DNA from 3 places in the Mucilaginibacter boryungensis genome. Region 2 is predicted to be linked to each of the others. Evidence: riboswitches for the same ligand, from Rfam matches in the RefSeq annotation. Region 2 holds a riboswitch; each other region holds the start of a gene.

Region 1 (7,784 bases), 1.4 Mb from region 2:
AGTGATGCTTTTGATCATCGGTGGTTTTATAGCCTATTCCAAGCGCGAAGCAATTCTTCAAAACGCTATCAGCAAAGCCAAGGTTAAAGCAAAAAAGGATTATAATTTAGATATAAAAATGGCAAGCCCTCATTTTACGGGGCTGGCAACAGTAGCATTTTCATCTATCACTATTGTGCCGCAAAACCGGGATAGCCTGCTTACCATTAACCATCTTGAGGTAAGCATAAAGATAATCCCATTAATATTCGGCAAAATGAAATTGGCCGAAGTGAATATGGAAACCGGCCACCTTAACCTAACCAGTATTAAGGGGGTTAAAAATTTTGATTTTATTTTTCACAAAAAAAAGGACTCGACGGCCGTCCGCAAAAAGGTTGACCTTTCAGACATAGCCGATAACCTGATCAACGAGGTTTTATATAAAATACCGGATGACCTGCAAATGAAAAGCTTTTTAATAAGCTATACCGATGATTCATCGCGGGTAATGCTTAATAGCACGGCAAGTATTAAAAGCGGTAAGCTAATGTCGACCATTAAGGTGAACAATAGCGATACTACCTGGCATTTTGCCGGTACCATGCACCCCAGCGATAAGAATATCGATATTAGCCTGTATGCCGATAAAGGTAAAATAGTTGTCCCTTATGTACAAAAACGCTTTCATGCCACAGTTAGTTTTGATACCGTAACTACAAGATTGAACAAGGTAGATAACAGCGGCGGCGAAACGCGTATTTATAGCACCCTATCGGCCCGCAATTTAGTTATTAACCAAAAAGCGCTGGCGGTAAATGATATTGTGATACCCCAGGGCGCCATTGATGCTAACATTTTTATAGGATCGAATTATGTATCACTGGATAGTTCATCGGTGATACGCCTTAAAAAACTGACCGCAACCCCGTATGTTAAATACACGCTTAACCCGGTAAAAATATATGAAGTTAAAGTAAATACCGGCTGGATAAATGCGCAGGACATGTTCGACTCTTTTCCGGGTGGTACGTTTGAAACACTGCAAGGCATACAAGTCGCAGGTAAACTGAATTATAAATTAAAGCTTTACCTGGACAGCAGTAATCCAAAAGATGTACAGTTTGATTCGCGCCTGGACAAGGATGGGTTTAAGATCATTAAATACGGCCGCACAAACTTCAGCAAGCTGAACGGCACATTTATAGATACGCCCTATGTAAAAGGTAAAGCCATGCCGCCGCGTATTATCGGGCCCGCTAATCCTAATTACACCCCATTAGAGCAAATATCGCCAGATCTGCGAAATGCGGTAATGACAGCCGAAGACCCAACGTTTTACACCAATAATGGTTTTGTGGAAGAATCTATCCGCAAATCTATAGCCACCGATTACATAGAGCATAAGTTTAAAAGAGGCGGCAGTACCATATCCATGCAGCTGGTAAAAAACGCCTTCCTTAGCCAAAAGAAGACGCTAACGCGTAAGGTTGAGGAGATGCTGATTGTGTGGCTGCTGGTTAATAACCATATTACTACCAAAAGCCGCATGCTCGAGGTTTATTTTAACATGATAGAGTGGGGCAATAACATTTATGGCATTGGCGAGGCTGCGCGCTATTATTTCGGTAAATCCCCGTCGGAACTTACCCTGGGCGAAAGTATTTACCTGGCCAGTATTGTGCCCAAGCCACGCTCGGGCCTGTACGCCTTTTTACCTGATGGTACCCTTAATCCGCGGTTAAGCTACTATTTTAATATTATTGGCAACCTGATGGAAGGTCATGGGTTAACAGCACACCGCGATAGCAGCGTGTATGGTTTATATACCGTGCGATTAAGAGAAAGCCTGCGCAGGCAAATTCACCCATCAGATACATCAAACTTTACCCGGTTAATGAAGGGAGGGGATGATGATGATAACGAGGCCGCTACTACGGCGGTAATTCCATCACCACCACCGGCGCCCGAGCCGGAAAAGAAACCGAACTTTTTCCAACGTTTATTTGGTGGCGGTAAAAAGAAAGACACTACTCAAAATAACGAGCCTAAACTTGATACCGCCGGCAAAACCAAAAAACAAATTCGTCAGGAATTGCGTGAACAGAAAAAACTGGAAAAACAGCGTCAAAAAGAATTAAAAGACAGGGGGTTATTATAACCCGGGAGACCCAGAGGCTCAATTTCAGATACAAAAAACTATATTGGCGCCCCAAAGCATTTATATTTAGCCAATGGATACTCCTAAAAGTTTGCCGGTATTAGACAGCATCGAACTGCGTGTGCTGGGGTCGTTAATGGAAAAGGCCCGTACCACCCCCGAATATTATCCTATGTCGTTAAACGGCTTAACGGCCGCGTGTAACCAGAAAACATCGCGTAAGCCAGTAGTGCAATATGACGAAGGAACTGTTGCCATAGCTTTAGATTCATTAAAAAAGCGTGGGCTGATATCTACAGCTACCGGAGGCTCAAGCAGGGCTGTAAAGTATAAACACAATTTCGCCATTGTATACCCTGTGTTGCCGCAGGAGGTTTGTATTATCTGCCTGCTGATACTGCGCGGTCCACAAACTCCCGGCGAGATCAATACTAATTCAGGCCGGATGTACGAGTTTGAATCGATTGATGAAGTGCAGCAAATATTAGAAAAGCTGGCAGCCGATGAACCGCCGTACTTAATGCAGCTACCACGCCGCCCGGGGCAAAAAGAAGTGCGCTATGCCCATTTGCTGGCCGGCGTGCCCGAGATTGGGGACGATGAACCGGATGCGCCTGTTGCCCACTCTGCCAGCGGATTGGAAGCTCGGGTAACTAAACTGGAGCAGGACTACGCTGAATTAAAAGAAGCTTTTGACAAGCTGATGAAAGAATTAATGTAGATTTAATACCCTTCTTTGGAGAGGGGGGTATCATCAATGTAAAAATCCGACGATGTCTATCCCGGCACAAACATCCAGCAAAACACGCATAGCCCCTACACCCAGTGGCTATTTGCATTTGGGGAATGTACTGTCGTTTGCTATAACAGTGGCACTTGCCAAAAAATACGGCGCTAAAATACTGCTGCGCTTAGATGACCTTGACCGCGACAGGGTAAGCCGGTTATATGTTCAGGATATTTTTGATACCCTTAATTTTTTAGAAATACCTTATGATGAAGGTCCGCGCGATTTTACGGACTACAAAAATAACTGGTCGCAAATTCACCGTATGGAAATGTATCAGGCGGCATTACAGCAACTGAAAGATAATAAATCCGTATTCGCCTGTACCTGTTCGCGTGCGCAAATTAGGAATAGTAATGTTAGTGATGCTTACCCCGGCACCTGCCTGCACAAAAACATAACGCTGGATACCGAAAATGCAAGCTGGCGGTTGAAGACAGATGCGACCGAATTGCTGAATATTAAAACCCTCCCCAATGAAGTGGTAAAAACTACTTTACCCGCAACTATGCAAAATTTTGTAGCGCGCAAAAAAGATGGTTACCCCGCCTATCAGTTAACTTCGGTTGCAGATGATGTTTTTTACGGGGTCGATTTGATAGTACGCGGGCAAGACTTGTGGGATTCTACCCTTGCACAAAATTATCTGGCCCCGCATATTGGCGCCGCGTCTTTCCGTGATGTTATCTTTTATCATCACCCATTGCTGATGGCATCCGGGAACGAAAAACTATCCAAATCGGCCGGGGCAACATCCATACATTATTTACGGGGAGAAGGCAAAAAGCCCCAGGATATTTATACCGGGATCTCAAAAATGCTTGGATTTGATGAGGCGGTTAAAAATTGGCAGGAATTAGCCGCCCTGCTTAATATATTTGCACCTGCCAAATGAACAATCTAAAACAACAACTCCACCAGCTTTGTAGCGAATTTGTGCAGCAGCGCATGGCCAACGCGCAACAGGCCATTCAATCGGCCGAGCAAAGTGCGGCCGAGGACACCAAAAGCAGCGCTGGCGACAAATATGAAACCGGCCGGGAGATGCTGCAGCAGGAAAAGGACAGGGGCATGGCCCAGCTAACCGAGGCGAACAAATTACTGGTAGCGCTCAATCGTATCAGTACCGCAGGCAAATCAACCAGGGTGGAAGAGGGCAGCGTAGTGAAAACAAATAACGGCAACTTTTACATCGCGGTAAGTGCGGGGGTTTTAAACTTAGCAGGCGAAAGCTATTTCGCTATTTCAGCCGCATCGCCCATTGGTTATAAAATGATGGGGTGTAAGGTTGATGATTGGTTTGAACAGAACGGAAAGAAGTATAGGGTGCTTGAAGTGATATAGGTAATTAAGCAGGCAGGCTGTTACCTGTGGTATGGCGCATTGTTGCTTTTATCTTCTGTTAAGTGGGTAATAGAAATATTGAATTCTTTGTTTACCAGATCTAAGGCCTCAAAAAAATCTTTAGCTTGCCAATAGTCTTTAGCCAGAGACGGGGCGTAAGTATAGGTATAAAAGCGAAATTTGTTTTTTGTTGCTACTTCAATATTACATGACAGGCCGTCGGTAAAGGTGATATTTTTATTGTTTATTGAAAAAAAATCCGGAAGGGTAAGTATCTGATGACTAAGTAATGTTTTGGAAAACACATTCCATCCGGATGCTGGCACCATGTTCCTATGCGTGTAGCTTGTCACCGAATCGCGTAAGCTTTGATATTTCCAGTCGGCATGAACATAATAATATTCAGCATCCCACCTATTCTTCCGGCATTTTAAAATGACCAGCTTTCTAACGTCTGTTAACGAATAATCATACCAGATACGAATTTGAATACCATCATAACCATGTTGCAGATCTTGCAATTTTAGGGCATGGTCCTTTTGCAGGTCGAGATCATACATCAGAATAAATTTGCCATTTGAATCTTTCGGTATATCAATTACTGTTTTGTTGAACCGGCGAGTGTTACACGCAGCAGATACCGTCAATAACATTATTGCTGCTATTATTAGTCTTAAACTATATAGATTGGTCATGCGTATGTACTATAACATAAAGCTAACAAACCTATTTGCAATTTACAGCCCTATTGTGCAACTTTGCACTGCTTATAGAGAAAGACGGAGGGATTAGACCCTGCGATGTCTTAGCAACCTGTACTTACAAGGTGCTACATTCTACTTACCGGCAAACAAAAGCCGATAAGACAGATAAGCGAAGGTCAAAATCAACACCCGACTTTTCGATATAAGCCGCTTTTTAAGTCTGAAGTTCTGAGTTTAAAGTCGTAAGTCAATACTGCTTTCCGATTTTAATACTTAAGGCTTTGTACTTAAGACTTACGACTCTCAAAGAATGGATATTAGAAAAGAATTAGAAAAACGCATCCTGGTTATTGACGGGGCAATGGGTACCATGATACAACGGTATAACCTTACGGAAGATGATTTCCGCGGGGAACGCTTTCGTGACCACCCTTCAGACCTGAAAGGCAATAACGACCTGCTGAACCTTACACGCCCGGATATAATTAAGGCTATTCACGCCGAATACCTGGATGCCGGTGCGGATATTATTGAAACCAACACCTTCAGCACACAGGTGATATCGCTGGCCGATTATCAAATGGAAGACCTGGCTTATGAAATGAGCTACGAGGGTGCACGCATTGCGCGTGAAGTGGTGGATGAATACAATAAAAAAACGCCTGAAAAGCCACGTTTTGTGGCTGGTGCCGTTGGTCCAACCAACCGCACCGCATCATTATCACCAGATGTGAACGATCCGGGTTACCGTGCTGTGAATTTTGATATCCTGGCCGATGCTTACTATACCCAGATACGGGGATTGGTTGACGGTGGCGCGGACCTGCTTTTAATAGAAACCATATTTGATACCCTGAACGCTAAAGCCGCCCTGTTTGCCGCTAAGCGCTATGAGGACGAATTACGCCAGAAAAACCCCGGCTATAAAGGCATCCCGCTGATGATATCGGGCACTATTACCGATGCCTCGGGAAGGACTTTATCAGGGCAAACCGTTGAGGCTTTCTGGGATTCCGTGCAGCATGCTAACTTGCTTTCGGTTGGGTTAAATTGTGCTTTAGGCGCTAAAGAAATGCGTCCGCACTTAGAGGAATTGGCAACCAAAGCCAATGTATATGTATCGGCTTACCCCAATGCGGGTTTGCCAAACGAGTTTGGGCAATACGATGAAGTGCCGCACGAGACTGCCCACCTGGTAGAAGATTTTATGGCCAGCAATATGGTAAATATTGTAGGCGGTTGTTGTGGCACCACCCCCGACCATATCCGGTGCATTGCCGAAAAAGCAGCGAAGCACCAGCCGCGCAAACGCCCGGAGATTGAACCCTATATGCGCCTGAGCGGGTTGGAAGCAGTAACCATTACCCCTGAAGCCAACTTTGTAAATGTGGGCGAACGCACCAATATTACCGGCTCACCAAAATTTAGCAAACTGATCTTAGCTGAAGATTTTGAAGGCGCGTTAACCGTTGCCCGCCAGCAGGTAGAAGGCGGCGCGCAGGTGATTGATGTGAACATGGACGAGGGAATGATCGACTCGGAAGCGACGATGGTGAAGTTCCTGAACCTGCTGGCCTCCGAACCGGATATTGCCAAGCTGCCTATCATGGTCGATTCATCGAAATGGTCGGTTATTGAGGCGGGTTTGAAATGCTTACAGGGGAAAGGTATCGTAAATTCGATCTCGTTGAAAGAGGGCGAAGAAAAATTTAAAGAATATGCCCGTAAAATATTAAGCTATGGCGCGGCTACCGTGGTAATGGCCTTTGATGAACAGGGACAAGCGGATTCGTACGAGCGACGCATTGAAATATGCAAACGCAGTTATGATATACTGGTAAATGAAGTAGGCTTCCCGCCGCAGGATATCATCTTTGACCCGAATATCCTGACCGTAGCTACCGGCCTGGAAGAACATAACAATTACGCGGTAGATTTTATAAAAGCTACCAAATGGATAAAAGAGAACCTGCCGTATGCTAAAGTAAGCGGCGGGGTAAGTAATATCTCGTTCTCTTTCCGCGGTAATAACAAGGTGCGCGAGGCCATGCACTCGGCATTTTTATACCATGCTATCAAAGCGGGTATGGATATGGGTATTGTAAATGCCGGCATGCTCGAGGTATACGAGGAAATTCCGAAAGACCTGTTGGAACTTGTAGAAGACGTACTATTGAACCGCCGTGCAGATGCCACCGAGCGACTGGTTACCTTTGCCGATACCATAAAGGGCGGCGGCGGCAAAGAGATCGTCCGTGATGAGGAATGGCGTAAAGGCACCGTGCAGGAACGCTTATCGCACGCGCTGGTAAAAGGGATTATTGAATACTTAGATGACGACGTAGAAGAGGCGCGTTTGGCCTACAGCAAACCGCTGGAAGTGATTGAAGGCCCGCTGATGGACGGGATGAACATAGTAGGCGACCTGTTTGGCGCCGGTAAAATGTTTTTGCCGCAGGTAGTAAAATCGGCCCGGGTAATGAAAAAAGCCGTGGCGTATTTACTGCCGTTTATTGAACAGGAAAAGCAACGGGTAATTGATGCCGGTGAAGATAGCAGCGGCAGCCGGGCTAACGCGGGTAAAGTATTAATGGCTACCGTTAAAGGCGATGTGCACGATATTGGTAAAAACATTGTGGGCGTAGTACTGGCCTGTAATAATTTCGAGGTGATAGACCTTGGGGTGATGGTGCCTGCACAAAAAATAATAGAAGAGGCAAAAAAACATCAGGTAGATATTATTGGGTTAAGTGGCCTGATCACCCCATCATTAGATGAAATGGTGCATTTTGCTAAGGAAATGGAACGT
Region 2 (7,784 bases):
TACCGTTGCTGATTTCCTTGCGGTCCTTGCGGCCATGCTCGCTTTGGGCATCAATTATTATGTCTTTTCCATCATACACACTAACTTTTATAGAGCCGCTTATGGTGTGTACATCAATTTTGTACGGTTTGCCCGGATCGCTCAACGGGACGGTTAACTGTTGCGATTCCTGTGCCATCAGGCGGGTGCTTAGGGTTAGGGCTAATGCTACCAGGCCTGTAAATTTTATTGCTTTCATGTTATTTGGAGTGTTAAATTATGCTTTTTTAATATAAATATTGCCGTTAAGCGTTTCAAATTTGAATACTTTGCCGCCTTTGCCAATTTTTATGGCAGTGTTTTTATTTAAGCGGTAGGTGGTGCCGCCAGCCTTTTTGTTTTCTGTTTTGGTGATCTCGGTAGGTAATACCTCGGTATCGGGAAAGTCGGTGTAAAATTGGCCGTTCATACTTTTAAACTGTACGTTGGCTGCCAAATCTGAAGGAAATGTAGCCTCCAGTTTGCCGTTTAATGTATAATAGCTTGATGCCTCGGGCGGGTTACTTAAATAATTAATGGTAAGGTTGCCATTTATGGTGCGTGCAACGGTAGTGCCTTTGGCATTTATAATGCTGATAGCGCCGTTTACATTATTTACTTTCAGGCTGCCGTACACGTCTTTCACACCAACATTACCGCTGTTTACAGTGCCAACATTAATATTTATATTGTTGGGTACTTTCACGGTGTAGTCCAACTTTACGGTGTAGTAACGGTGCCTGTCCCCATCATTATTCCAGCGGCCGCTATGCGGACGGGTATCATAAGGTTCGGCAGTGTAAGCGATAATGCTGTCGGCTTTTTGGTCGAAGCCCAGTTTAAATTCAGCTTTTGCTTTGGCCATTTCCTCGGCATCGCGGGCCGAGATAGTTTCGTCTATTTCAATTACAACCTGGTTGCCGTTGTAGCCTTCAACTTTAACGCTGCCAAATACATTGTAAAGGGCAAATACGGTAGCTGCCGCCGATTGTTGAGGTGTAAACTGCTTGCTGATATGGTCTTTAAATTCAACGTCGTACGACTTTTTTTGGGCAAAAGTATGGCCCCATCCCGCTAAAAGCGCGATCAATACTAACTTCTTCATGATGTGTGTTTTGGTTTTAAATTAAACTGTTAATCGTCTCTTTGATCTTGTTCCTGACACCGTGGTCAAGATTCTTTTGTTTTAAAAGTTCTTTAAATTCACCTACCGACCGTTTCTCTTGCAGTTTCAGCATCACATCCGCAATGGCCGATTGCATCAGTGGCGAATCCTGTTCGGTGATAGATTTTATAAGTCCCGCCCGCACTTCCGGGTGACCGGCCAGCTGTGCCAGTGCATCCAGCGTACTCAGGCGTACGTTTACGTTCGGGTCGTTATTCAGCGTGGCCAGTAAAGCATCAATTACCTGCTGGTCTACGTGCTTTATCTCGCTGGTGTAGCTCACCCCCTTAATCCTTTCAGATGCCGACGGGTTCTCCAGCATGGCCAGCATCATGGTTTGTTTTAACTCATGCACCTGGCTGCTCAGTGCCTGTAGTTGCTTATCCTGCTGCCCGCCTTTACCTGCATTAAATACCCAATAACCGCAGGCAAAGCTTATCAAAATAATCACCAGGCTGTAAGCCATAGGCAAGCGCGGCTGCACCAGCCAAAACTGGCTTAGCTTTTCTTTTAGTTCCGCCCAAATATTCCCTTTAGATGCCGCCTCTTCCTTGAAAGTATCCAGCATGGCTTCAAACTTCACCTGCATGTGTGCCGATGGGGCAGGGGTTTCAATAGTGCCCATTTCTCTCCACAATTCCTTCATGGCGGCTAATTCTTCTTTACAACCGGGGCAATCGCTCAGGTGTTGTTCCAGTTTCACCCGCTCGGCCGGCGGCAGGTCTTTATCTATCCAGCCGGTAAACAGCTCCTTATATTTATCACAATCCATTTTATGTCTGTTTAACGTTCAACTTTGGTATAAATCTCTTTTAGCTGGCACATGGCCCGGTGCACCCGCACCTTAACCGCGCCCTCGCTTATATTCAATATCTGTGCAATTTCCTGGTGTTTTAACTCCTGGAAACGGCTTAATGATAGTATCTCCCTTTCATCTTCACTTAACCTGCCCATGGCTTGCTGCAAACCCTGCGCTGCCTGCTTCCTTTCCAGCTGCTCCTCTATATTGGTGCTGCCGGGTATCCAGTCGGCCATGTCCTCAACACTGCTGGCTGCCATGGCCAGTTTTTTGCGTTTACCCTGGTCTTTTAGCACATTGCGGGCAATGGCATACATCCAGTGGATAAATTCGCCGCTGCCGGTAAAATTGTGCCGGTATTTCAGCATTTTATAAAATACCTGTTGCACCATATCCTCGGCGGCCTCGCGCTGGTAGGTCATGTGGTAAAGGAAACCGTACAACTGGCGATGGTAGCGCTGGAAAAGCAGCCCCATCCGGTCCAGGTCGCCGGCTTTTACTTTTAGCATGATCGCGTTATCATTCAGCGTATCCAAGCAGGTTTAGTTTTTATAGTTAATCATTATAGCCCTGTAAACTCCGGTTAAAAAAAATGGTTACAGGAAATTTAAGAATTTTTTTCAAGTATTAAAATCCCCGCGTTAGCGATAGGAGCGGATACCGGCCCGTGGCTAAGGCCCGTGCAGTATGAGCGGATAGCGCGGGCCGAAGGCAACGCCATTATAGTGGTTTGCTAATTGGATATGAGAGATAGTTACTGCTACGAGATTGCCACGTCGTTACCTCACCCACCACCTGCATGCCAACTCCTCGCAATGACAAATTTGATATAAATAAAATATTTCTACCTGATAATCAACGCATTTCAAATAAACACTACTAAATCTATAGATTTTATTTGGTATTTAAATTATTGCCCTTATATTTGTTGCCGTAATCGTTCTTTATTTACTTATCCAGAAAGACTGAGGGAAAGGCCCGAAGACGTCTTAGCAACCTGTGAGACCGCGTATATGCGACTTAATAAGGTGCTAATTCCTGCTCTGTAACCAAACAGGGAAAGATAAGCGAGTGAACAAAAATTCCACACCGTATTTACGGTTCCCTCTCTTTTCAGCTTTTGCAGATAAGCAACATTAAGTATTAAATTTTTCGTATTGGGTTTAAAGTTAATTATTCCGGTAATTTGCTTTAACTAACAAAATACATCTAACATTAAAAAACTGAGACCATGAGTTTACGATTAGGCGACGACGCGCCAAACTTTAAAGCCAAAACCAGCCAGGGCGAAATTGATTTTTACGAATTTTTAGGCGATAGCTGGGGTGTACTATTCAGTCACCCGGCCGATTATACGCCGGTTTGCACCACCGAACTGGGCCGTACCGCAGCCCTGAAAGAAGAATTTGCCAAACGCAATGTAAAAGTGGCGGCGCTGAGTGTAGACTCGGCAGAATCGCACCAGGGATGGATAAAGGATATCAACGAAACGCAAGACGTTGAGGTAACTTTCCCCATCATTGCCGACGAAGACCGCAAAATAGCCGAAGCATATGACATGATCCACCCTAACGCGTCGCTGAACGCTACGGTAAGGTCGCTGTTCATTATAGGCCCGGATAAAAAGATCAAACTGATCATCACTTACCCGGCATCAACCGGTCGTAATTTCAACGAGATATTAAGAGTGATTGATTCGCTGCAACTGACAGCTTACCATAGCGTAGCCACCCCGGCCGACTGGAAAGATGGCGAAGATGTAGTGGTATTGCCGTCTATTAAAACCGAAGATATACCGGCTAAGTTCCCTAAAGGGCATAAAGTAATAAAACCTTATTTAAGGACAACGCCGCAGCCAAATAAATAATACACAAGCCCCCCGAGCCCCTAAAGGGCAGGGTTTAAAGTAAAACTGTGCAAGGTTTTAACACTCCTCCTTTAGGGGTCTGGAGGGCAAAAAATATACGTATCTCCTTTAGTAAAGTAAAACTGTGCAAGGTTTTATGAAGCCGTCTCCGCTGATATATAGCGGAGCGGCTGGGGGGAGATGAATAAAACGATCAGATGGCCGAGTGGATAGGCGGAGGTTAGCAAGGCCTTTAACGGTGGTTCAACTCCATCTCTGATCTCTCTGTTTTAAATTAATAAATTAAGTAAGCTGATGAGCAACCTGCAATGCCCGGTAGATTTTGTAACCATTAACGAAAATAAGGCCCGTGTTAATGCCTTTTTTGTGCTGGCCCTGGGGGTAACTTTTTTGCTGACCAACGCCTGGGTGATAATTGCTATACTGGCCGTTGATTTTTTATTGCGCGCCACCAGTTGGGGGAACTACAGTCCGATAGGGTTTTTAAGCGACGCAGTGATCAAACAACTGAAAATTAAGCATAAACCGGTTGACCGTGCCCCTAAACGATTTGCTGTGGGCGTTGGGTTTGTGTTTACGGCGGGCATATTAATATTGCTGGCATCACAACAAAATTTCGCGGCGCAAATACTAACTGTGGTACTTATTGTATTTGCATGCCTGGAAGCCTTCGGTGGGTTATGCGTGGGTTGTTATGTGTACACTTTAGGCTTATTACTGATTAAAAAAACAAGTAAATAAAAATTTATCAAAAAAGACTACTAAAATTGTCGTCTATTTAAATGCTTTTGTTATGAAATATCAAAACATGAAATATTACGGAATTATTTACGGGTTGGACCACTGTTGTTGTTAGGCTGCACCTTCGCTTTAGTTATTGCCGAAAGGCTATCTGTTTATTCAATAAAATATATTATCATGTTAACTACCACCATTAACACCAGTAAATACCCATTTTTCGACCTTTCAGAAATTGTGCCCGAGGCCGATATTGCGTTTAAGCCATATAAGCCCCTGAAGCCGGTACGCACCGGGAATTACCTGCCCAATTTTACTTTGCAAAATACCTATACCCGCTGGCAGCACTTTTTTAATGGTGCCGAAACACACGGCGCCATCCTTTTAAAGCAATTGCTGAGCAAGCCGCTGGTAATAAGTTTTTATTCGCCACAGTGGCAGCAGCATGGTTTAGATCAATTAAAGCAGTTGAATGCTATCCAGGCGGAAATTAAGGCAAATGGCGGCAACTTGCTCATTATCACTGCAGAAAAGCAGGATAGCCTTGAAAAACTGGTTTGGGAAAACAACCTGTCGCTTAATTTCTATTTCGATGCGGCGCATGAAATTGCCCAAACCCTGCGGATATACAGCGATGCAGACCCGGTATGGAATAGGTTTTCGGGTATTGATATTAATGTGCCGCTACCGGCCACTTATGTATTGGATGCAGCGCGCCAGGTGGTTTACAGTCATGCAGAGTTTGAAACTGCATTATCAAATCGTGATGTTATCTCGGCAGTATATAACGCCAGCTTAGCGGGGAATTTGAAAAGGTCGGCATAAGGAGGGCCTCACCTAACTCTTTCCAGGGAGTATAGCCTATAAATAGGCAGAATTCACAAATTCCCTCCCATGGGGAGGGGGAGTTAGGATGTGCGGTGGTAGGGAGGGGTTTCGTGACTTTACAAAACCCCTCCCTGCACCCTCCCCATGGGAGGGAATCGCACATGGCCGCTTAAAATAAAAACATAGCAATTCTTTCAATGCTTCTCAACTTAGGTTTATGAATTGTTTGTTTGGTTAGGCCCCGGTAACGGGGCTTTTCTTATATCCTTACAAACAAGGGGCACCCCATTTTAACAAAAAACCTTATCAAAATGGAAAGGGTTATCCGTGCCATTTTTTTAAAATATTAATACACTAAGCTTAACTTGTCTTTTTTCGCAAAAGTGAATTTATGGCACTATTTTAGTATGGATATATTATGCATGCATAATATATTAAGTATATTTGTGCACTAATTAATTTACAACAATAACAATAAGCAGCTATGATAACTATAGTTAATACCATTTCAATGTTATGCCTTATCGCCCTCCCTTTAGCAAGAAAGACCACCCAAAAACACGATAAACCTGTTGTTTATAAAATTGATACAGATACTACCGAGGCCAGCTATGCTATAAATAGTAACGGATACCTTGAAGAAGTAGCCGAGAACAAGGTGAAAAGATAAATTATAAATTCAGCTCGATTAACGTATATGTAAGTCATTCTTACATCGGCCCCGGCAACGGGGCTTTTTTATGCACGTTAAAGCCGTTTTTGCAGGTCATATGTTGCTAAAAGCAGTACGGCAGGATGCTGCGGTTTGGAATTTTAGGCTTAAGGTTGTACACTTGCATTATCTACACAACAGTCGTTTCATATACCTAAAATTTAATATTTTGAAAGTAATACAAGCTGTACATCCCGAAGATTTTAAATCGTACCAAACTGCCAAGATCCGCGAGCGTTTTTTGCTGGATGGCATTGTCGATCCGGGAAAAATTAACCTGGTTTACACCCATTACGACAGGATGATAGTAGGCGGCGCCATGCCGATGGGTACCGAACTTAGCCTGGGTAATTATCCTAACCTACGTGCCGAGTACTTTTTAGAGCGCCGCGAGATAGGCATTATCAACGTGGGCGGCGATGGTACAGTTACCGCCGATGGCACCAGCTACAATGTTAACAAGCTGGACTGCTTGTATATTGGTAAAGGTACTAAGGATGTGAAATTTGCCAGCAAAAGCGCTGACGCACCTGCGGTATTCTTTATCCTGTCATCACCGGCGCACATGACCTATCCAACCGCGCTAATGACCAACGAGGACGCAGTTAAAGTAAACGCGGGCTCAGCAGAAACGGCTAATAAGCGTACCATTAATAAATATATATTTTTAGAAGGTATACGCAGCTGTCAACTGGTAATGGGCTTAACTATTTTAGAACCAGGCAGCGTTTGGAACACCATGCCGGCCCACGTGCACGACAGGCGCATGGAAGCTTACTTCTATTTCGACGTACCGCAGGGCAATAAAGTAGTGCACTATATGGGCGAAGGCGACGAAACCCGCCACATTATGATGAACAATCACGAGGCGGTAGTATCACCACCGTGGAGCATCCACAGCGGCAGCGCTACCAGCAATTATAAATTTATTTGGGGTATGTGTGGTGAGAACCAGGATTACACTGATATGGATCCGATTGCGATACCTGACTTGCGATAATTAAACATCAACCAAAAGACAACAGACATAGTGGAAAATAACTTCTCATTAGCCGGTAAGGTAATTGTAGTGACCGGCGGTACCGGCATTTTAGGCAAATCGTTTATTGATGGTATTGTGGCGGCCGGTGGCGCTGTAGGCATACTAGGCCGTAATGCTGAGATTGCTGAGCAACGCGCGGCCGAGATCAATAAGAATGGCGGCAGGGCTATCGCCTTAGTTGCCGATGTGCTGAATAAGGACGAATTGATGGCCGCTAAAGAAAAAGTTTGGGCCGAATTTGGCCGGCTGGATGGTTTGGTGAATGGCGCTGGTGGTAATATGCCCGAAGGTGCGATACAGCCCGACGAGGATATATTTAACATGAACCTTGATGGGATGAAACGCGTAGCCGAACTTAACCTTTGGGGTACCATTATCCCTACGCAGGTTTTTGGTGAGCTGATTGCCCGTACCGGCAACGGCAGCATTGTGAATATTTCATCTATGAATTCCAAACGTGCTATTACTAAGGTATTGGGTTACAATATGGGTAAAGCCGGGGTTGATTGCTATAACCAGTGGTTTGCTGTTGAACTGGCTAACCGGTATGGCGATGCCATCCGTATGAACGCGCTGGCGCCTGGCTTTTTCCTAACCGAGCAAAACCGTAACATG
Region 3 (7,784 bases), on a different contig from region 2:
TATGCCGCTGATAAATAGTTCTATCAACGGTACACAGATCATTAAGAAAAAAGATATTAATATTGGTATGGCTACGGCTTTGCCAAGCGGTAATCTGATAGTGCCTGTAATTCATAAAGCGGATGCACTGAACCTGACAGGTATTACCAAATCGGTAAACGACCTGGCTAACAGGGCGCGTGCCAATAAGCTACAACCCGACGAAGTGAAGAACGGTACGTTTACCTTAACCAATGTTGGTTCGTTTGGCAACGTAATGGGGACACCTATTATTAACCAGCCACAGGTTGCTATCCTGGCTATTGGTATTATCAAAAAGAAACCGGCGGTGTTAGAAACCAAAGATGGTGATGTAATTGCCATCAGGCATATGATGTTCCTGTCCTTATCTTATGACCATAGGGTAGTGGATGGCTCATTGGGCGGATCGTTTGTGCGCCGTGTGGCCGATTACCTGGAAAATTGGGATATGAACAGGGAGATATAAAATAGCAGATCAATCAGTTAATATACCTTTACTAAAAATTGCCGGAATTTACTTCCGGCTTTTTTGTATGATCTCGGCGGCAAAATCACCGGTACGTTTAAACTGGTAGCCTTTTTTTTGCGCCCAATTAATAAAATATTTTATCCGACTGATAAAATCCTCACCAGTGTTGCGCATTACATAACCAGGGAAACCATACTTTTCGGGTTTGTGCAGATCGGTAAATTCCCACGGATGAAAATACAGATTTAAGTAGCCATCTTTACGATGCGTAGCGTTACTTAACCATTGCAACATAAACATGGGAAGATTATGAAAACTCAGCCAAAACAAAGGGAAGCGTATTAGGGGTGATACCGATGAAGGTATTTGCAGCACGCCATCCTGCCAAAACCAGGTACGCGGGCGCTTAAAGTTATTATACCTGCCAGGCAGCCAGGTTGGGTTGATGGATGAATTGTATTTATAACCTGCTTTATGGATCTCTTTTTCATCAACAGGCATCATACGGGCCATACGATAGCCTTTAACAGGGGTATCGGCAATTTGTTCCAGCACTTTTTTTGAGGAGGCTAAATGTTCAGGAATAAACTCAGAATGAAAGTAACCATGTGAAGCTAACTCGTGACCTTCCTCAACTATTTTTAAAATGATATCAGTTTTATTTTTAGCATAATTGGCCGTACAGTAAAATGTTGCCTTAATATTTGCTTCACGTAAAATGTTAAGAATAGCCAATGTGCCCTCGGTTGATATGGCCAACTGATCTTCAAAACTAATACTTTTGCCATACTCAAACGGCATGTCAAACTCTTCTATATCAAAGCTTAGCAATATCATTATTTACTTTAACTAAATTGGTTGACCGAACAATATAATTAGGACGGTTTTTGGCTTGCATAAACATTTTACCCAGATATAAACCGATTATACCTAACACCATTAATTGGACGCCGCCAAAAAACACAACCGATGCCAATACAGATGCCCAGCCGGGGACTTCATGCCCATACATCAACGTCCAGGCGATATAAGGGATATAACACAACGACATAAGCGAAAAAAACGCCCCTATGCCTATGGCGATATTTAATGGGCGTACGCTAAAGGCTGTAACACCTTCTACCGCGAACCTAATCATGCGCTTAAGGGTATATTTACTGCGCCCTGAAAACCGTGCATCAGCTTGGTAATTGATGGCATATTGCTTAAAACCAAGCCATTTTATTAACCCGCGTATAAATAAGCCATTCTCGTCCAAACTAACCAGTACGTTAGCTACTTTTCGGTCTATCAGTCTGAAGTCGGCTGTCCCTTTTTCCAATTTGGTATCGGAAAGGGAGTTGATCATATTATAATATATTTCAGATGACTTGGTTTTGAAATAACTAACCTCATCCTGATATTCGCGGGTAGTATAAACTACATCATAACCCTCTTCCCACTTTTCAAGGAATTGCGTAATCAGTTCAGGAGGGTGTTGCAAATCACCATCCATGCTGATGATAGCATCGCCATCGGCATAATCATAACCAGCCTTTAGCGCGTTCTGGTGACCGAAATTGCGGGAAAGTTCAAGGTAATATAAGTTATCATCCTTGCTATTTAATGATTTCAGAATTTCCAGCGTATTATCCGAACTGCCATCATCAATAAAAATCACTTCATAACGATAGGGTACAGTTTTTAATACTGCAGTTAACCGTTGCACTAATTCGGCAATGTTACCGGCTTCGTTAAATGAAGGTATTACTATCGATATTTTTTTATTCATACAGCCGGTACTGTTGTGTCACGCGCAAAATCGCGGGTTAAAGTTTCGTAAATTATTTTTAGCCATATCACAAAACAAGGCAATGCTTTTAAGGCATAAGGCTTAACATATTCCCTGTTAATAAACCTCGGAAACAGGTCGGACGGTGATAAACTGGTTATAATTAATGCAAATATGAGCAAAAAAATCTCAACCGGCTTCATAGGCCTGTCCAGGTTCATAAACCAAATGCCAACACCAACAAACGCGATGATGTAAGTAGGCGATTCGGAACCTGTACTAAATATCACTGTAAACAATAGGCTAGATGCTAATATCAGTAATTGATAATCTATTTTTTTAAAGCTTTTTATACGCACATAAGATAATGCGAACAATAGCATTCCCGGTAGTATGACAAGCATATTTGATAGCTGCGGATAATTAAATATTCGCCGGATCATCCCCATCACCGAAATATCCTGCATGGTTGAAAATTCATTATGGACGTTTTTTTCGCTTAAGCTTAAATACCAGTCTTTATAACATTGCACCACAAATGCCGGTGATGAAAACAACATTGGTAATGCAAAAAGTATGATCGACCAAAACAGCAGCGATAGTATCAGTTTTAGTTTATTATCTGAAAAGAAGAAAAATGCCAATCCAACAATACCATATAATTTAACGTAAGTACCGGCAATAATTAATAAGGCTGCCCAAAAATCTTTTCCGTTCCTGATGAAAATGAAACTTAGCAGGATAATTGAAGTCATGATAGGGTTAAACTGTACGCTGTAACTGGCTGTCATTAATTCGTGTGCGCAGATAAGCAGAATGGCGTAGCGATAATCTATCTTAAATGGCAACAATAAAATAGCCCGGTATAAAATAAAGGCGTTAACCGTTGTCCATAAAATGGCGGCAATACCGTCAGGGAGAAAAGTAAAAGGTGCAATCAGTAAGGCAAACAGCGGCCCGTAGTGGTTGGTATCTGCGTAATAAGGCTGCGGTGTATATAAATTATGCTGATGCAGCAGATTAATAAACGTGTATTTGTAAATGAGGTAATTATTAATGGAATGCGCGAAAACCATTTTTACTACTGCGAAAAGGCTAAGCCCAAACCATAGTACGGTTATAAATATTTTATTGGTAAAAAGTTTATAAAGTTTCGACATTAACCGGGGATAGTCACCTATTTGTGTGGTAAAGATAAAGTTAAATATTATGTGGTGAAAATTGGTTCAATAAAAAAGGCTCCCGGTAAAGGAAGCCTTTTAAGTGTTTAGCCAATAAATCTACTAAAGAACTTCAGCCGTTTGTTTTGCCGCTGTGGCTAAACTAACCCCTGTTAGCTGATTGGCAAAAGCCACAAAGGCCTTGCTATTTGATATACGGTGTTGATTATCTATCAGGTTTTGTAGGTTGATCTTCCCGGTAACAAACTTGTAATTACCTGAATAAAAGCGTTCATGAATATATTCAAACTGTAGTGCTTCAACCAGGTCGTCATCTTCATAACGCAGGTAAATATTGAGTTCTACGTTATTAGTAAACCGCAAGTCCTTTTTATTGTGCGCCTTTTTATACTCATATTGATAATCATAGCGCAAGGCTGCGATATCTGATAACACAGCGGAGCCGGTAGGATGGCCGCCGGCGCCTTTTCCATAAAAGAATTGCTGATCGGCAAAAGCCGCCTGTACGGTAACACAATTGTATTCGTAATCTACATTGTAAAGAAATTCGTGTTCATTCACAAACTTAGGTAACACAAACATAGTAACATGTTGGTCATCCAACTCTTTAGCAACAGGCACCAGTTTAATCTTCAGTTTCTTTTCCCGCGCATATTGCAAGTCGTTTGCGTGTAGGTTTTGGATACCTACATTGAGCACTTTCTCTGGTTTCACCACTACACCATAGGCGTGCGCGGCTGCTATCACCAGCTTATACTTGGCGTCAAACCCACCAACGTCAAGCGTTGGGTCAGTTTCGGCAAAACCAAGGTCCTGTGCCAGCTTAAGCGCGGTATCATAATCCATATTCTCATTATAGCCCTTTGATAGGATGTAATTAGATGAACCGTTGAATATGCCGCTGATAGAGTGCAGCAGTTCGTTATCATAATACTCCTCCAGATTACGGATTATCGGAATACTACCGCACACGGAAGCTTCGTACAATAATGATGTACCGTATTGATGTTGCAGGTCAATTAATTCCTGCAAATAAATCGCCAGCATTTTTTTACTGGCTGATACAACGTTGCGCCCGGTTTTTAAAGCGGTAGATACGATATCATATGCCGCTTCCGTATCGTTTATTAATTCAACAATCGTATTTATCTCCGGGTTATTCAATAACTCATCTTTATCGGTCGTGAAAAGCTCCGGTGGCAGGGTACGTTTCTTTGTAGGATCTTTAATGGCGATCTTAACGATCTCAATATTCAGGTTTTTAGTGCGGATAATATCGTATAAGCCCTGGCCAACAACGCCAAAGCCAAAAAGTCCAATTTTAAGTTTTTTGCTCATTGTATATTATGCGGTTTGCTGCAAGTCAATAATCTTACCTTTTACGTCGGTTTTTAAAAAAGATGAAATAATATTTGTCAGATTCTCTGTATCAATTAAAAATCCGTCGTGCCCATAAAACGAATCTATTTCAGCCAAAGCAGCCTTCGGTATTTGTCTGAACAGATATTGCTGCTCTTCGATAGGGAATAATACATCAGATTTAATGCCGATTACCAGTGTTTTAGCAGTAATAGTACTCAGAGCTCTTTCTACGCCCTGGCGGTTACGGCCCACATTATGCGAGTCCATTACTTTAGTTAAATACCAATAGCTATATGCATTAAAACGGTTAACCAATTTTTGACCCTGGTAATTCTGATAGCTGGCTGCACGGTAATTGTGTAGTTCGTCGGTTTGTTCTTGCTGGGTAACCCCGTATGTTTTATAGGTACGATAGGAGATAAGCGCAATACTACGTGCTGCTTTCAAGCCTTTGCTGCCGCCATCGGGCGTATTATTATAAAAGGTTGTATCAGCACTTAAGGCCAGGCGCTGCGATTCGTTAAAGGCAATGCCCCAGGGTGAATGACGGGCATTGGTGGCTATTAAAACCAGGTTTTTTATCCGGTTTGGCTCCATAATACTCCATTCCAAAGCCTGCTGACCGCCTAAGGAGCCTCCTAATAATACTTCAATACTATCAACCCCTAAATGATTAGCCAGTAATTGATGCGCTTTAACAATATCCCGGATTGTATAATCAGGAAATGTAAGATAGTAGGGCAGGCCGGTAGCCGGATTAACACTTAAAGGACTGGTAGTACCGTAGGTCGAACCTAAAATATTGGCGCAAACAATGTAATGTTCTTCGGGGTTAAAATAATCGTTCTCACCGAATAAACCTTTCCACCAATCCAGCACATCTGAATTAGCTGTTAGTGCGTGGCATACCCAAACTACATTATTACGTTGTTTATTTAATGTACCATAAGTATGGAAACCTATTTCAAGCTCCAGCAGTTGCTTGCCCGATTCCAGTTCAAATGGCTGTTGATATTTAAATATTTGTGTATTCATTGTTTAAAAACCGGCTATTTAGGCCTGCAACCTTTAATAACCTTACTATATCACTTATAAACTAAAAAATGGTCTTGTTAATTGAGGGTATCAGTTATTGTCTTATAACAGGAATTGGTATAGATAATTATCATGGTATGTGTTTGAATAAGTTTGTTAATGAATTGAAATAGAGTTAGATAAGCTATTGTAAGCTATGCACGTATTTTCAGTAAAAAGAAAAGGAAACGTGGTTACAGCTTAACAGCAGCAGCAACAACAAATCAGCACGCCATTATTAGTGGTATGACAGCTAAAAGACTTACGCGTTTGCGTATCTGAAAATTTGTGTTGGATGTTGTTAGTACTTTTCATGGTTGTTAATTTATAACCCCCGGTAATCCATTCACCGGGCCAGGTGTTGGCACCTTCTCCATTTTAGGAGGGTTGCCAGTGGGTCTTAGAGCCTGATCTCTCGCCACTTCTTTATAAATCAAAACCTTTTTGAAGGGATTTGACTCTAATATTTTAGTATTGCTACCAAATAATGTTGCGAATATATATTAAAAGGATATATGCTTCCAAATTAAATTTGTAAATGATACGATTATGATTGAAGTGCTGCCGACATATCTGCTATCAGGTCATCAATATGTTCTAACCCAACCGATACCCTTAACAAATTTTGTGGTGTTTTAGTATCCGGCCCTTCAACTGATGCCCGGTGTTCTATTAAACTTTCTACACCGCCTAAACTGGTGGCAATAGTGAACAAATTTAATTTCGACAACACTCTTTTCGCCTCATCGGCACCCCCTTTAACACAGAACGAAAACATAGCACCAAAGCCCAGCATTTGATTTTTAGCTATCTGGTGCTGCGGATGTGATGTTAACCCAGGATACATCACACTTTCTACATTTGGGTGTTTTTCTAAAAAATCTGTAAGTAAAGCTGCGTTATGCGCATGGCCTTTCATGCGATAAGGTAATGTTTTAAGGCTGCGCACCAGGTAATAGCAATCCATTGGCGAGGGGATAGCGCCGCCCATTTCCTGCACCTGGCGTATTTTGTCCCACCATTCGTTTTTTACGGGTGTAATTAAAGCACCCCCCATTAGATCGCTGTGGCCTCCAAAATATTTTGTAGATGAATGCATCACCAGATCAGCCCCCAGGCTTAGCGGCTGCTGAAATATAGGTGTAGCAAAAGTGTTATCACAAACAACCTTAATTGCATGTTCTCGGGCTATGGTGATTACCTTTTTAATATCGGTGACCTTGAGCAATGGATTGGATGGCGTTTCTATCCATATCAAACCGGTGTTTGGTTTAATATGCGCCCTTAATACTGCTTCATCGTTCACATCAATAAAATCAAACTCCAGTATTCCTGCAAACAGTGTTTTTATCTGGTTACGAAGGCCATGGTACATGTCATCAGGGCCTATAATGTGGGTGCCTGGTGTTAATGATTGAAATACAGCCATACCAGCTGCATTGCCCGATGAGAATGCCGCAGCCTCTACACCACCTTCTAATCTTGCCAGTACATTCTCTAATAAATGCCTGTTAGGATTTGCGGCGCGACTATAAATATAACCTTTTTCATAGCTACCATCAACTTCCCGTTCAAATGTGGTCGACATAACAATGGGTTGTATCACAGCTTTAGTAGCATCATCAATTTTATTGCCGGCATGTATGGCTATAGTTTCAATTTTCATATATTGGCGGTGTAGCGTTTTGCGGTAAAAATACGTATAGTTATAAAATAACTGATCATGAAAAATATTCTATATCTGCTAATAGCAGTAGCACTTTTAACATCGTGCATAAAAAATAGTGACGCTGATGCCACGCCGCAAATAAATGATACTTATGACATAGATAATGTTTACGGCCAATGGTTGTTAACCACTATTAATGATAAAGCAGCAGGTACCAGTATTTCACCTACAGATGAA

Evidence for each region. Region 2 has a riboswitch for S-adenosylmethionine ahead of IRJ18_RS13305 (peroxiredoxin). Riboswitches for the same ligand answer to the same signal wherever they lie in the genome.
Region 1: linked by a shared signal. The riboswitch ahead of metH (methionine synthase) and the one ahead of IRJ18_RS13305 (peroxiredoxin) in region 2 are both predicted to bind S-adenosylmethionine.
Region 3: linked by a shared signal. The riboswitch ahead of IRJ18_RS09035 (homoserine O-acetyltransferase family protein) and the one ahead of IRJ18_RS13305 (peroxiredoxin) in region 2 are both predicted to bind S-adenosylmethionine.

What each region holds. Positions count from the first base shown of each region.
Region 1 covers NZ_JADFFM010000002.1:1,509,888-1,517,671, forward strand. The annotation lists gene IRJ18_RS19570 (transglycosylase domain-containing protein) at 1-2,140, shown strand, start outside; gene IRJ18_RS19575 (YceH family protein) at 2,214-2,861, shown strand; gene IRJ18_RS19580 (glutamate--tRNA ligase family protein) at 2,914-3,822, shown strand; gene IRJ18_RS19585 (3-oxoacyl-ACP synthase) at 3,819-4,271, shown strand; gene IRJ18_RS19590 (hypothetical protein) at 4,292-4,924, opposite strand; SAM riboswitch class I at 5,036-5,147, shown strand; gene metH (methionine synthase) at 5,286-7,784, shown strand, end outside.
Region 2 covers NZ_JADFFM010000002.1:103,615-111,398, reverse strand. The annotation lists gene IRJ18_RS13325 (DUF4097 family beta strand repeat-containing protein) at 1-238, opposite strand, end outside; gene IRJ18_RS13320 (DUF4097 family beta strand repeat-containing protein) at 257-1,123, opposite strand; gene IRJ18_RS13315 (zf-HC2 domain-containing protein) at 1,140-1,955, opposite strand; gene IRJ18_RS13310 (RNA polymerase sigma factor) at 1,967-2,518, opposite strand; SAM riboswitch class I at 2,932-3,052, shown strand; gene IRJ18_RS13305 (peroxiredoxin) at 3,214-3,849, shown strand; tRNA gene IRJ18_RS13300 (tRNA-OTHER) at 4,041-4,111, shown strand; gene IRJ18_RS13295 (DUF4395 domain-containing protein) at 4,144-4,590, shown strand; gene IRJ18_RS13290 (peroxiredoxin family protein) at 4,768-5,412, shown strand; gene IRJ18_RS13285 (hypothetical protein) at 5,900-6,085, shown strand; gene kduI (5-dehydro-4-deoxy-D-glucuronate isomerase) at 6,297-7,127, shown strand; gene IRJ18_RS13275 (SDR family oxidoreductase) at 7,158-7,784, shown strand, end outside.
Region 3 covers NZ_JADFFM010000001.1:2,167,538-2,175,321, reverse strand. The annotation lists gene IRJ18_RS09060 (dihydrolipoamide acetyltransferase family protein) at 1-487, shown strand, start outside; gene IRJ18_RS09055 (polysaccharide deacetylase family protein) at 536-1,327, opposite strand; gene IRJ18_RS09050 (glycosyltransferase family 2 protein) at 1,308-2,261, opposite strand; gene IRJ18_RS09045 (glycosyltransferase family 87 protein) at 2,258-3,421, opposite strand; gene IRJ18_RS09040 (homoserine dehydrogenase) at 3,545-4,780, opposite strand; gene IRJ18_RS09035 (homoserine O-acetyltransferase family protein) at 4,787-5,839, opposite strand; SAM riboswitch class I at 6,201-6,313, opposite strand; gene IRJ18_RS09030 (trans-sulfuration enzyme family protein) at 6,426-7,544, opposite strand; gene IRJ18_RS09025 (hypothetical protein) at 7,602-7,784, shown strand, end outside.